Regions from separate parts of the Cellulosilyticum sp. WCF-2 genome, predicted to be linked through region 1. Evidence: predicted binding sites of a transcription regulator. Region 1 holds the regulator's gene; the other holds the start of a gene.
What was found. Region 1 encodes HrcA, which represses chaperone genes, less so after heat shock. Its sites were predicted from a motif close to TGTTAGCACTCNNNNNNNNNGAGTGCTAACA; they were not measured.
Positions count from the first base shown of each region.

Region 2: the regulator HrcA is predicted to act here: its motif matches at 4,725-4,755, upstream of groES (co-chaperone GroES).

Region 1 covers NZ_CP034675.1:2,884,477-2,892,063, forward strand. The annotation lists gene hemW (radical SAM family heme chaperone HemW) at 1-952, shown strand, start outside; gene hrcA (heat-inducible transcriptional repressor HrcA) at 1,064-2,101, shown strand; gene grpE (nucleotide exchange factor GrpE) at 2,119-2,691, shown strand; gene dnaK (molecular chaperone DnaK) at 2,719-4,563, shown strand; gene dnaJ (molecular chaperone DnaJ) at 4,670-5,830, shown strand; gene EKH84_RS12840 (hypothetical protein) at 5,921-6,112, opposite strand; gene prmA (50S ribosomal protein L11 methyltransferase) at 6,273-7,241, shown strand; gene EKH84_RS12850 (RsmE family RNA methyltransferase) at 7,258-7,587, shown strand, end outside.
Region 2 covers NZ_CP034675.1:4,359,164-4,366,750, forward strand. The annotation lists gene EKH84_RS19800 (S1C family serine protease) at 1-964, shown strand, start outside; gene EKH84_RS19805 (hypothetical protein) at 1,030-1,767, opposite strand; gene EKH84_RS22275 (hypothetical protein) at 1,854-2,003, opposite strand; gene groL (chaperonin GroEL) at 2,612-4,246, opposite strand; gene groES (co-chaperone GroES) at 4,397-4,681, opposite strand; gene EKH84_RS19820 (DNA-3-methyladenine glycosylase family protein) at 4,942-5,838, opposite strand; gene EKH84_RS19825 (DUF6062 family protein) at 6,238-7,002, shown strand; gene EKH84_RS19830 (hypothetical protein) at 7,136-7,587, opposite strand, start outside.

The DNA of each region.
Region 1 (7,587 bases):
TGGTGGTACTCCAACAGTACTACCACCCCTTTTATTGGACAAATTATTAAAAGCTGTTGTGTCATGTTTTAATATAGAGCCTGATGCTGAATGGACCATTGAAGCTAATCCAGGGACAATAGATATAGAGAAGCTTCAGGTTCTAAGAAAGTATCCTATTACTAGAATAAGCTTAGGTTTACAGTCTACTCATGATGACTTACTAAGAAAAATCGGAAGAATTCATACCTTTGAGGATTGGGAAGAAAGTATACGGCTTATTAAGCAACATACTTCATGGGAAATTAATACAGACTTAATGTTTGCACTTCCAGGACAAACAGAAGAGGCCTTTCTTGAGACTTTAAATACAGTTACGGCTTATGATATAGATCACTTATCTGTTTACGCGCTGATTATAGAAGAAGGTACAACTTTTTATAAGCTTTATGAAGAAGGCAAATTAGAAGTAGCATCGGATGAGTTGGATCGCCGAATGTATCATACAGCGCAACGTTATTTAAATGATAAGGGCTATATTCAATATGAAATTTCAAATTGGTCAAAGCCAGGTAAGAGTTGTAAGCATAATGCAATTTATTGGCAATTAGAACCGTATATAGGAATAGGCCTAGGAGCACATTCGTTGATGAATCATGCTAGATATTATAATGAAACAAATATGGAAGCGTATTTATCAGCAGCAGGTAATCTTTCCTTACTAAGGAAAGAAGAAGAGCAACTTACTAAAGAAATGGCAATGCAAGAATACATGTTTTTGGGGCTTCGTTTACTTCAAGGTATTGATACATTAGCATTTGAGAGACGTTTCGGAGAAAGTGTGTGGCAAGTTTATAACGAACAATTAACCAAATGGATAAAATATAATGTACTTGTAAAAGATAAAGAAAGAATCTATTTATCACCTTATGGTTTAGATGTTTGTAATGAGGTTTTTGCTTCTTTTTTATAAATACAAAATTCTTTAGATAGGATATTGACAACTGAAAATTTTAGTGATATCTTTATTTTATAGTTAGCACTCGTTAATGGTGAGTGCTAACAACAAGAAGGAAGTGATAGGATGGATATAGACGGACGTAAGCTGAAAATACTTGAAGCAATCATTCGTGATTATATAGAAACAGGAGATCCTGTTGGTTCTAGAACTATTTCTAAGAAGTACGATTTAGGCGTTAGTTCTGCTACCATTCGTAATGAAATGGCAGACCTAGAAGAACTCGGTCTCATTGTGCAGCCACACACTTCTGCAGGAAGAATTCCTTCTGATAAAGGATATCGCCTTTATGTAGATGGTATGATGCAACGTACACACATTGAACCAGAAATAGAAGAGATCATTTTAAAGATGATCAAAGAAAGAGTGAATCGTATTGATACACTAGTGGAAGAAACTGCTAAACTTATTGCAATGCTCACTAATTGTGCAACCATTGCTAGTACACCTTCTATTACTCAAGTACGTATTAAGCACCTTCAACTTGTTCCAATAGATGAGCATTCTGTAGCATGTGTGATTGTGACAGATACGAATAGCGTGAAAAATCACATTATCCCTACACCTAAAGCTATTGATTTTAATATGTGTAACGCTTTAACACACATTTTAAATGAAAGCATAAAAGGAAGCACACTAAGTCAAATTAGCTTGGATAAAATACGAGTATCTATTGAAGAAAAAATGAAAGAATACAGTACCATTGCAGGAAGTGTATTAGAGGCTATTGATAAAACCTTGCATCAAGAAGATATGCCAGATATTTATATACGTGGTGCCAATAATATTCTTGACTTTGAGGAATTCAATAACAAAGAAAAAGCAAGAGAATTATTTAAAGTATTGGAAGAAAAGCCATATTTATTACAAGTGTTAGATCATACACCACCTAACACCATTACAATCCGTATTGGAGAAGAAAATATACTAACTCCAATGAAAGATTGTAGTGTAGTAACAACAAGTTACAGCATAGGGGAACATACCATTGGTAACATAGGTATTATTGGTCCAACACGTATGGATTATGGTCAAGTCGTTTCAGTACTTGAATACGTCTCTCATCATATAACGAATATGTTAAGAGAAATGAATGACTCTTAACGTGAAAGGGTGAAATCATGGAGGAAAATAAAAAAGTTGATGAAGTACTAGAGGCTGATCAAGTGTCAGAAGTAGAAGAAAGTGCATCTGCTGAAGTAGAAGATCCTAAAGAGACTGAAGCTGTAGAAGCTGAAGTTGTAGAAGAAATACCTGAAGAAACAAAGGAAGAATCAGATAAATCAGCAGAATATCTTGAACGCTTACAACGTTTAATGGCGGAGTTTGATAACTACAGAAAACGTAGTGAAAAAGAAAAATCTGATAGCTATGATTTTGCAGTAAGTAATACAGTAGCTGAGTTATTACCTGTTATTGACAACTTTGAACGTGCCCTTCAAGTGGAAAGTGAAGATAAAAACTTCTATACAGGGGTGGAAATGATTTATAAACAGTTAATGAGTATGCTTGAAAAGTTGCATGTAACATCAATTGAAGCAGAAGGCAAAGAATTTGACCCAAATCTTCACAATGCGATTATGCACATAGATGATGAAGCTTATGGAGAAAATATCATTGCTAAAGAACTTCAAAAAGGTTATTTATATAAAGAAAAAGTGATTAGACATAGTTTAGTCCAAGTAGCAAATTAATATTAGTTTAGTAGGAGGAAAATAATCATGGGTAAAATTATAGGAATTGACTTAGGAACAACAAACTCTTGTGTATCTGTTATGGAAGGTGGAAAACCAGTTGTTATCGTTAATGCTGATGGTAATAGAACAACACCATCTGTTGTTGGTTTTAGTAAAACTGGTGAAAGACTTGTAGGGGATGTGGCAAAACGTCAAGCTGTTACAAATCATGAAAGAACAGTAATCTCCATTAAACGTCACATGGGAACAGACTACAAAGTAAATATTGATGATAAGAAATTCTCTCCACAAGAAATCTCAGCAATCATTCTTCAAAAATTAAAAGCTGATGCAGAAGCTCACCTTGGTGAAAGTGTAACAGAAGCAGTCATTACTGTACCAGCGTACTTCACAGATAGCCAAAGACAAGCAACTAAAGATGCTGGACGTATCGCAGGTCTTGATGTAAAACGTATTATTAATGAACCAACAGCTGCTGCTTTAGCTTATGGTCTTGATAATGAACATGAACAAAAAATTATGGTATATGACCTTGGTGGTGGTACATTCGACGTATCTGTTATTGATATCGGTGATGGTGTCATTGAAGTACTTGCAACAAGCGGTGATAATCACCTTGGTGGAGATGATTTTGACCAAAAAGTAATTGATTATTTAGTATCAGAATTCAAAAAACAAGAAGGCATTGACCTTTCAGCTGATAAAGTAGCAATGCAACGTTTAAAAGAAGCTGCTGAAACAGCTAAAAAAGAACTTTCACAAAAAACAAGTGCCAATGTACTTATTCCATTTATCTGCAGTGAAGGAAAGAGTCTAGATGTAACCATTACACGTGCTAAATTCGACGAATTAACACAAGATTTAGTAGAAAGAACAATGGGACCAGTTAGAACAGCACTTAGCGATGCAGGTCTTAACGCTTCAGAACTTGATAAAGTATTATTAGTTGGTGGTTCTACACGTATTCCAGCTGTTCAAGATGCTGTAAAACGTATTACAGGAAAAGACCCATTCAAAGGTATTAACCCAGATGAATGTGTTGCTGTAGGAGCAGCTATTCAAGGTGGTAAACTTTCTGGTGAAGCTGGTTCAGGAGATATTCTTCTTCTTGACGTAACACCTCTTTCACTTGGTATTGAAACAATGGGTGGTGTAGCTACAACAGTTATTCCTAGAAATACAACTATCCCAACTAAGAAATCACAAGTATTCTCAACAGCAGCAGATAATCAACCAGCCGTTGATATTCATGTAGTTCAAGGTGAAAGACCAATGGCTAATGACAATAAAACGCTTGGTAACTTTAAATTAGATGGTATTATGCCAGCTCCACGTGGGGTACCACAAATTGAAGTAACATTTGATATTGATGCTAATGGTATTGTTAAAGTATCTGCCAAAGACCTTGGAACAGGTAAAGAACAACACATTACAATCACAGCTAGCACAAATCTTAGTGATGATGAAATTGAAAAAGCTGTTAAAGAAGCAGAACAATTTGCAGCTGAAGATAAAAAACGTAAAGAAGCTATCGATGTTAAAAATGAAGCAGACAGTATGGTATTCCAAACAGAAAAAATGCTTAAAGACATGGAAGATAAATTAGAAGCTGATGATAAAGCTAAAGTGGATGCAGCACTTACAAAATTAAAAGAACTTAATGAAAAAGCTGTTATCGGTGCTATGACTGATGAACAAGTTGCTGAACTTAAAGCAGCTAAAGAAGAGTTAACAACAGTATTCTATGGAATCTCTGAAAAATTATATAGTCAAGCAGCACCAGATATGGGCGCTCAAGATCCAAATGCAGCAGCTGGTGGCAGTGCAAAAGATGACGATGTCATTGACGCTGATTTCAAAGAAGAATAAGATAGAGTATGAAACGGTCAAAGAGTACGTCTCTTTGACTGTTTCTGTGTTCACTTATAAGGACAAATAAATGAGATAATAAATTTGAGTAGTGGTGGTGAAAAGCGTGGATAAAAGAGATTATTATGAAGTCCTCGGCATAAATAAATCGGCTCAGGACGCAGAAATAAAAAAAGCTTATCGTAAATTAGCAAAAAAATATCATCCAGATGCTAATCCGGATAATAAAGAAGCAGAAGCTAAGTTTAAAGAAGTAACAGAAGCTTATGAGATTTTAAGTGATCCTGATAAAAAAGCAGCTTATGATCGCTATGGCCATGCCGCTTTTGAACAAGGTGCTGGCGGTGCTGGTGCTGGCGGCTTTGGTGGTTTTGGCGGTTTTGGTGGCTTCGATGGGGACATCGACCTTGGAGATATTTTAAATGGTATGTTTGGTGGTGGCTTTGGTGGAAGTAGTAATCGTAGACGTTCAAGAGGCCCAAGACCAGGGGCTGATATTAGACAGACCATTCAAATTAGCTTTGAAGAAGCCGCTTTTGGCTGCGAAAAAGAACTTTCTATTAATACTTCTGAAATCTGCGGCACATGTAATGGTACCAAAGCTAAACCTGGAACATCTACATCTACATGTACAAAATGTGGTGGTACGGGACGTGTTGTAGTGACACAACGTACGATTATGGGTATGATGCAAACAGAACAGGTTTGTGATGTTTGCCAAGGCGAAGGTAAAGTCATTAAAGAAAAATGTACGACTTGTCATGGGCATGGTAAAGTAAGAACCGTTAAAAAAGTAACTGTATCTATTCCAGCAGGTATTGACCATGGTCAGACGTTACGTGTATCTGGCAAGGGTGAAGTGGGAGATCCAGGAGCACCAGCAGGTGACTTACTTGTAACAGTTTCAGTCAAATCACATCAAGTATTTGAACGTCATGGCCAAGATGTTTATATGCGTATGCCAATTAGCTTTACTCAAGCAGCTTTAGGAGCAGAGCTTTCTATTCCAACTTTAGATGGTAATGTGAAATTTACCATTCAACCAGGTACACAAACTTCTTCTAAATTTAGACTACAAGGCAAAGGTATACCAAGCTTACGTAATAGCAAACAGCGTGGTGACCAATATGTAGAAGTTTATATTGTAGTACCAAAGAATCTGACTGAAAAGCAAAAAAGCATCCTAAGAGAATTTGAACCGGAAGCAGGCGAGCAGGCAGAAGAATCTAAAAAAGGTTGGCAACACATTTTTAAAAAAAATAAATAATGTAAAGATAAGAAGTAAAAGCAAAAGGCTATACACTTGGATAATCTTCAAAGGTATAGCCTTTTATTCTTATGCATAAGGAAAGGACGGCTAAGCTTCTTTAGAAGTGTGTTCTATTTCCTGTTTTGAAAAAGATTCATGTGATTTGAGATAGTCTCTTATAGCATAAAGGACATCTCGTAATGGCCAGCAAATCAAATAAATAATAGCAATATACATGATAAGTTGCAAAATAACTTGTCCATAAATAAAAACATAATTAATGAAGTTACCATTAGTCATAAAAACACCTCCTTTATGTTAATGTTACAAATAACAAGGCGAATCATACATCCAATTTATGTGGAAAATGGTATGAAGGAGGGTGAAAATGGACATAGCTTGAATTATAAAATACTTTCACTTATAATATGAACTATTACAGATAGATGGAGATGAAATAATGAATTGGTTAGAAGTAACTATAGATACATCCAAACAAGGATTAGAAACAATAACAGGTATATTATTACAACTGGGCGTTACGGGATTTGTGATTCAAGATCCTGATGATTTTGATGAATTTTTAACTTATCAAGGTAAAACTTGGGATTACATGGATGAAGATGTAGAAAAACTTAAAGATTGTCCGACTAATATCAAATTCTATTTAGCAGAGAATATGCAAGGACAAGAAACTTTTAAGGAAATTAAAAAGACGTTAGAACGTATGAAAGATTCACCTGAAGGAGCAGATTACGGCTCATTAGAAATGAGTCTAGGTAACGTTAACGAAGAAGACTGGGCAAATAACTGGAAAAAGTATTTTAAACCTTTTGAAGTAGGTGAGAAATTTGTTATTAAACCTACTTGGGAAAGTTATAATGAAAATACAAACCGAATGATTTTAGAAATAGATCCTAATTCATCTTTTGGAACCGGTCAACATTATACGACTCAACTTTGTATTGAACAATTAGAACAAATCATTAAGCCAGATGCCGAAGTACTTGATATGGGATGCGGCAGTGGTATTTTATCGATTGCAACACTTTTATTAGGTGCACAACATGTAACAGCAGTAGATATTGATCAAAATTCAGTCGATATTGCAAAAGATAATTTTATACAAAATGGTATGAAACAAGGCCAATTTGCACTTCATTGTGGCAATGTTATAGCAGATGAAGCATTAGTTAAGACCATTGGACAAGGTTGTTATGACGTAGTAGTAGCCAATATTGTGGCAGACGTCATTATTGGCATGAAGGAACTTTTAAAGGACTTCCTCAAACCAGGAGGAACACTCATTGCTTCAGGTATTATTAGTGATCGCAGTGAGGAAGTGAAAGAACATTTGGAGAGTGTCGGATTTACGGTAAAACATATGACAGAGAAAAATGATTGGGTAGCCATTATGGCTGATTTTTAAACGAGAAGGGTGAACTATGACGAAATTTTTTGTAAATGCAGAAGATGTGTTTGAAAATGAAATCCACATAAAAGGAACGGATGTTAATCATATTAAAAACGTCTTACGTCTACCTGTAGGCAAAGAAATTTTAATTAACAATAGACAAGGCAAGGACTATAAGTGTATAATAAAGTTAATTGATACAGATTTAGTAACGGCTGATATTATAGGTGAATTAGAAGAGACAACAGAACCTGCTGTACAAACCGTTTTATTTCAATCTCTCATAAAAGGGGAAAAGATGGAGTTTGTGATTCAAAAAGCAATTGAAATTGGTGTGACAGTCATTATTCCTATCATAACA
Region 2 (7,587 bases), 1.5 Mb from region 1:
CATTAAAGTATTAAGTGGTGGAAATGGTATTTATAAAATGGGGGTTATCTTAACCATTGAAGGCGAACAAGTAGGAACAGATTTAGTAGTAGAAACGCAATATATAGGTACTTGTACTGTAGTAGCTGAAGAAACAGGTTATAAAATTGAAAAATATTGTAGCTATATCCATAGTGAACAAGACACTACTGATAAACCTGAGGCATATTTAGAAGCATTTAAAGCTAAATTATTAGGCAAAGGATCTGAACTTGATGTTATTAAAGACCATAATGTCACTGCTTCTCAAGATGGAGTAGTTGTAGAAAGTACCATTCTTCTTGACGAAAATAAAGATACATCAAGTTCTGTCGATACAACTTCACTTGATATTAAACAAATCATTAAGGAAAATGACCCCAAAACAGTTACTTTCTTAGGTCCAACAAGCCAAGGCTCTGGATTTATTATTGCCCCTGGTGTGGTTGCCACCAACTATCATGTTATTGACGGACAAGCTGAAGGTGTTATTCGTTTTGTAGACGGCAGTACCACTACAGTTCTAGGCGTTATCGATTATAATCCTGATTTAGATTTAGCAATTTTAAAACTAGCTACTGCAGTCGGTGAACCTGTTTCTTTTGGTAATGCTGACACCTGTAGTAAAGCAGATGAAGTACTAGCTATTGGTAGTCCTCTAGGCTTATATAATACAGTAACTGTAGGTCTATTTAATAATACTTGGGAAGAATCAGGTGTGACACTTCTTCAATCTAGCTTGCCATTGGCACCTGGTAATAGTGGTGGCCCTTTATTTAATTCAAAGGGTGAGGTAATCGGAGTTAATACAATGATTATGTCTGGCTATGCCGATATCTCTTTAGCTGTAGATATTCAGCACGTCATTAATGATACTTCTGGATGGCAAAATACTTCTTATAAAAGCATTTCTGCTCAACCACTTTCACAGTTATTTAATCAATAAACACTCAAAAAGGCGAGTACATGTTCACTCGCCTTTTATTTATTACTCTATTATGTTCTTCGTTTTTAAAAATATAATAATACGCCTAGCTCATCTTTATAGTCTACTACATATGCAGTTACGAACTTTGTAACCTCAATGTCTTGTCCTTGTGGCATTAGTTTTAGACAAATTGAGAGCTCTACCCCTGTTTCTTTTGTGCTGTTTTCGAAACCATTATATTCTACTGAATAAATTTCTGTATCAAAGAACTCATCTTCCTCCATATCTAACTGGATCTTATAGAGTTTGAGTTTCTTTTCATATTGTTTAATTCTATCTTCTCCTATTAATACAAAAGGCTCAGTCTCACTTGACTGGCTACTTAGTAATACATTATATACCTCTTTATCCCCAGCAAAATATTTCTGTAACACTTCAAAGGCATAATCTATTTCTTCATATTCCCCTGATATATACGGTATGCCTTCGCTCTCCCTTTCGCTATAAATACAATCGTACATATTATATTCATGTAAGGGTATTACTTCTCTTGGAGGCTGTTTTTCTGAAACTGGCTCTTCTTCTTCCACAACTACTTCTATTTCTTCTTTTTCTGAATCCCTAATCTTAGTGTCTACCCCCTGCTCAATTCCAGCTAAAGTCTCATCTATACTGCTATCTTCTAATATTTTAGCGATTTCATCCTCCATCTGTTGCTCTTTAGTTTTTGGTTCATCACCTATAGTTATTTTAATCCCACAACCTGTAACGCTTACTATTACTATTAATAGACTACCTAACAATACACTCCACTTTTTCATTACTACTATTCCCCTTTTATTTATTCTTAAGGTATTTCGAAATATCATGTAGCATCTACTTCTATGTACATTGATGCTCATAATCTTCAAAAACCATCTTCCAATTTTTCAACATAAACATTAAGTTCCATAGTTAACCCCATGTCTTTTTCTATCCCTATGTCTCCATCATCATCTATACGTTCTACTTCAATATGAAACTTATTGTTTAAATCAAATTCAAATTGGAGTTGCAAAACGTACTATACCAGTTACTAGTCAATCGATTATTATCCTAGCAACTACTGCTGCAGTCATGCATACCTCTATTAATCTATTTATCCTCCTTATTTATTTCTTAATCATTATTTATTTACAATATTCTATATTATTTTAATATTTAATCATATACTTTTCAAGTCAAATATATTGTACCTTATCCTACTTTTATTACATTAGATCTCTCATTAAAATAAATCCGTATCTTTTTCCTATGTTTTAACTCTTGCTTCTCTATTTCAACCTACTTCTATTGTTTCTCTTAATATCCTTGCTTATTAATCTAATAGGGGATTTTTTGGATTCATTGAACTTTTTTATTATCATTGTTTCCTATCAAGCTACCATAAGTAATTCCTCCTATATGCCTTATATTCTCCTACCACAAAAAAGGTCTTCTTCTTAAATTTTCTATTAAAAATTGAGAACAAGGTCTTTTTAATACATTACTCAGGGCATTCTCACTATCCAGTTACTATATAGACATATAAAAAGGATGTTCCATCTAACTTTGTTAGATAAGAACATCCTTTATTCAACTCTCCAAAATATTGGAGAAGTAGTTGTTACTTTATTTGGGGTGGGATTACATCATTCCCATGCCACCCATACCGCCCATGCCACCACCTGGCATAGCTGGTTCATCTTTCTTAATGTCAGCTACGATACATTCTGTTGTTAAGAATGTAGACGCTACTGATGTTGCATTTTGAAGTGCGCTTCTTGTTACTTTAGTTGGGTCAATAATACCGCCTTCAATCATGTTTACATATTGTTCTGTAAGAGCATTGAAACCTGTTCCTTTTTCAAGTTCTTTTACTTTATTGATAACAACTGCTGGTTCAAGACCTGCATTTGCTACGATTTGGTAAAGTGGAGATTCTAATGCTTTTAGGATAATACGTACACCTGTTTTTTCATCTCCAGTTGTTGTATCTAATAATTTTTCTACGTCTTTAGCAACGTGGATATATGTGCTACCACCACCACCGATGATACCTTCTTCAACAGCTGCACGTGTAGCTGCAAGAGCATCTTCAATGCGGAGTTTCTTTTCTTTCATTTCTGTTTCTGTTGCTGCACCAACTTTGATTACAGCTACACCACCAGCAAGTTTTGCAACTCTTTCTTGCATTTTTTCTTTATCGAAGTCTGATGTAGATTGTTCAATTTGATTACGGATAAGAACAACTCTTTCTTTAATTGCCGCTTTATCTCCAGCACCATCAACAATTACTGTATTTTCTTTTGTTACTTTAATGCTTGCTGCACGACCAAGCATGTCAATTGTAGCATCTTTAAGTTCAAGACCTACTTCTTCTGAAATCACTGTACCACCTGTAAGGATCGCAATATCTTGAAGCATGTCTTTTCTTCTATCACCAAAGCCTGGTGCTTTAACAGCTACACAGTTGAATGTACCACGGATTTTATTTAATACTAAAGTAGTAAGTGCTTCACCTTCTACATCTTCTGCAATAATAAGAAGTTTAGATCCAGTTTGAACGATTTGTTCAAGAACTGGTAAGATATCTTGGATATTAGAAATCTTCTTATCTGTAATTAAAATGTATGGATTATCATATACAGTTTCCATTTTTTCTGTATCTGTTACCATGTATGCTGATAAGTATCCTCTATCAAATTGCATACCTTCAACTACATCTAATTCTGTTGCCATTGTTTTTGATTCTTCTACTGTGATAACACCATCATTTGATACTTTTTCCATAGCATCAGCAATTAAGTTACCTACTTCATCATCACCAGCTGAAATAGCTGCTACTCTAGCAATATGGTTTTTGCTATTAACAGTTTGGCTCATTGCTTTAATTGATTCTACTGCTGCTTCTGTTGCAGTTTTCATACCACGACGTACAATAATTGGGTTTGCACCTGCTGCAATGTTTTTAAGACCTTCTGTGATCATTGCTTGAGCAAGTACAGTAGCTGTTGTTGTACCATCACCAGCAACATCATTTGTTTTTGTAGCAACTTCTTTTACAAGTTGAGCTCCGATGTTTTCAAATGGATCTTCAAGCTCGATTTCTTTTGCAATAGATACACCATCATTTGTAATAAGTGGTGTACCAAAAGATTTATCTAATACAACGTTACGACCTTTTGGTCCAAGTGTTACTTTTACTGCATTTGCTAATTGATCTACACCAGATTGAAGTGATTGTCTTGCTTCTAATCCAAAACGAATTTGTTTTGCCATGTTTATAGCCTCCCTAAATTATTGTTTTTACTCTCTATTATTTAGACTAGTTTATTCAAACTATCCTATGTTGTTTATATTAAGTACTCATATGCTTAGCTAGATAAACTTAAACTAAAGAAAACACGCTCCCTTAGGTCATATAATAGCTTATTCAACGATTGCTAAAATATCACCTTGGCGAACGATAACATACTCTTCTTTGTCTAATGTTACTTCTGTTCCTGCATATTTTGAGTAGATTACTTTATCTCCAACTTTAACCTGCATCTCTACTTTTTGTCCATCTACAACGCCACCAGGCCCTACTGCTACAACTACTGCTTCTTGTGGTTTTTCTTTAGCAGTCCCTGTTAAGATGATTCCTGATTGTGTTTTTTCTTCTGCTTCAAGATGTTTGATTACAACTCTGTCGCTTAATGGTTTTAAGTTCATAAAGAAAACCTCCCTGTTTATATTTAATAGTTTGTTTTTGTATTATTAGCACTCACTATGATTGAGTGCTAATTGATATTTATAATATTATGGCATTATACCTTATATTGCAAATACAATTTTTACCTTATTTAAGGTATTTTAAACATATTTAATTTATTTATTTATAATTTCTTTTATTTGCTTCTATTTTTAATGATTTACTTTTATTTTTAACTTTTTTCTCTTGTTTTTATACGTTCTTCTTATATTTCTCTGTTTTATGCTTTTTTCTTACTTATATCTTTAAAAAGCGCATTTTCTCTTCCATAGAAAAAAAGATATTGTTGAGCATAACCAGCCAATTCACCAAAGTACTCACTTGCAAACTTTTGTATTTCCTCTAACTTTACATCTTTACCTTCAAAGTAAAGGCCTTCTATTACTCTTTTAATCCAAACATCTGTTGGAAAAAGCTCCATCCTAGAGTAAGCAAATAATAAGATGCAGTCTGCAACTTTAGGCCCTACGCCTTTTATAGTCATTAACTTGGCTTTAGCTTCTTCAATAGGCATAATATATAAATCGTTTAAAATAACATCACCATTTAATACTTTTTGACAAGCATCCATTATATAGGGTGCCCTAAAGCCTACTTTACATTCTCTTAAATCTTCTTCTGTGGCACGAGATAGCTCCTTTGGTGTTGGAAATGAATGATAATGTTCTCCCATGCCATCGACTTCATTAATTGGGAATCCAAATTTATTGGTTATATTCTTTAAACAAGCTTTAATATGAGGAATGGATTTATTCTGTGAGACAATAAAAGAAATAAGCATCTCCCATGGATCTTGACGCAAAATACGAATGCCTTTACCAAACTCCACAGCTTTTGCCATCCATTCATCCTTTGCAGCTAATGTTGCTGTAATATTTTCATAGTTTGTGTTAATGTCAAAGTAATTCATCCAGATTTCTTCTACTTCACTAGCAGTAGTATTATAAATCGCTACACTGCTAGAATCTGGTTGCTGAGTAATTTTAATTAACTTTTGCTTGGCATTTAAAAGGTAACTATGATCTGAAATTTTTTCAAAGCGAAACACTTGTCCGCTTTCTAAAATTTGTCCAATATTAAAGTGACTTACATGATTGAGCATTACCATATTATTCATGTTCCACACCCTTTACTTTTTCATTCTTTCATATTATTACCATTTCGTCTACTAATATCCATTTTTATGTAATTTTTTGTCCCTTAATATGATTAATGATTGTTAATTTTTCTTTTATATTATCATAATATTTATTATTTTACACTCGTTATAGATAAACTATTTTTCTTTTTTACCTTTCTCATATCACTCTTATTCCAACATTATCAATAAAAGTATAATAAATCATTATTTCTTAAGGACAGTTTCTCTAGATTATAATACGCTCTAAATCTACTCTCTATCTTTATATACCAATTAGTACTTGATTAAATTTATTAATTTAGTAGGTAATTATTTTTTATTATTGTATAATAAAAACAGAGTTATTTATTTTTTTATCTAAGAAGGGAGTTTTCTATGAAAGATACAATTTATACCATTCCACTAACGGATGCCTTTCATGCAGAGGATGAATGTCCTTTTTGTTATATAAAACGTAAGTTAGAACAAGATGCCATTTCCTTTATTTTAGGCTGTGCTTATATGGAGGATGATATTCGCGCTACAACTGACCAAATGGGCTTTTGTAGTGAACACTATAAGAAAATGTATGATTACGGCAACCGACTTGGCATGGCTCTTATGTTACATACCCATTATGTAGCCCTTCAAAAGGAATTAGCAAAGAAAATTGAAGCCTTTTCTCCTACTAAAACGAGTATGTTTGCCAAATTCAAAAAAGCTAAAACCATGGATGAATTAGCTGGAAATCCTATTAGTGAGTGGGTGAATGAACAAAATCATACTTGCTATGTTTGTGACTATATTGATAAAAATTTTATCCGCTATATGAATACTTTCTTCTATTTAATGGAGACAAGCCCTGATTTTATGGCTCTCTTTAAGGATTGTAAAGGTTTCTGTGTTACTCATTTTGGAGATTTAATGGCTCTATCAGATACCCTTGTTACTGACAAAGCTAAACCTGAATTTTATAGTATTTTATTTGATAAGATGCAAACCAATCTGAAACGTATTGAAGAAGATTTATCCTGGTTTATAGATAAATATGACTATCGTAATAAAGATGCTGATTGGAAAAATTCTAAAGATGCTATTCCTAGAGGTATTCAAAAACTCGTAGGTATTTATGTTCAAGATCCTCCTTTTAAAGAAAAATAGTCTTTTATACAAAGCTTGTTATTGATTAAATTTAATAATTACTAATAAGAGCTGGTACACTATTTAGTGTCCAGCTCTATTAAAATGATTCGACTTTAATGAGTTATATACTGCGCTCATTCTGTCTATTGGATTATAACCACTCACTTAAATCATAATCTAATTTTCCTTCTTCAACATCTTCTATCATCTGCATACGTTGCTTTTTCCAAATATACTGTAAGTCTTTGGTATTTCCTTGATAAACCCAGGGTAATGCTTCTTTCATATCTTTATACATTTTTTCTATCTGCTTTCTACTCCAATGTCTTAAGCAATACTTTCTCCCATCCTGAGCATAAATATAAATACTATAGTCTTCTTGATAAATCCATATCATTTTCTCTATTGGTATAACTACAATACCTTGGAAGATACCTATAAACCAGTGCTCTGTAATTCTATACCTCTTATCTTCCCTAAGACTCTTTTCTTCTTGTATTTTTAAAGCAACCTCTTTCCATCTTTGCTTACCTATGTAATGCCTTCCCTTAATCCTTGGTAATCCCAGTACACCTACTAAACATTTTATTACTTCATAAATCA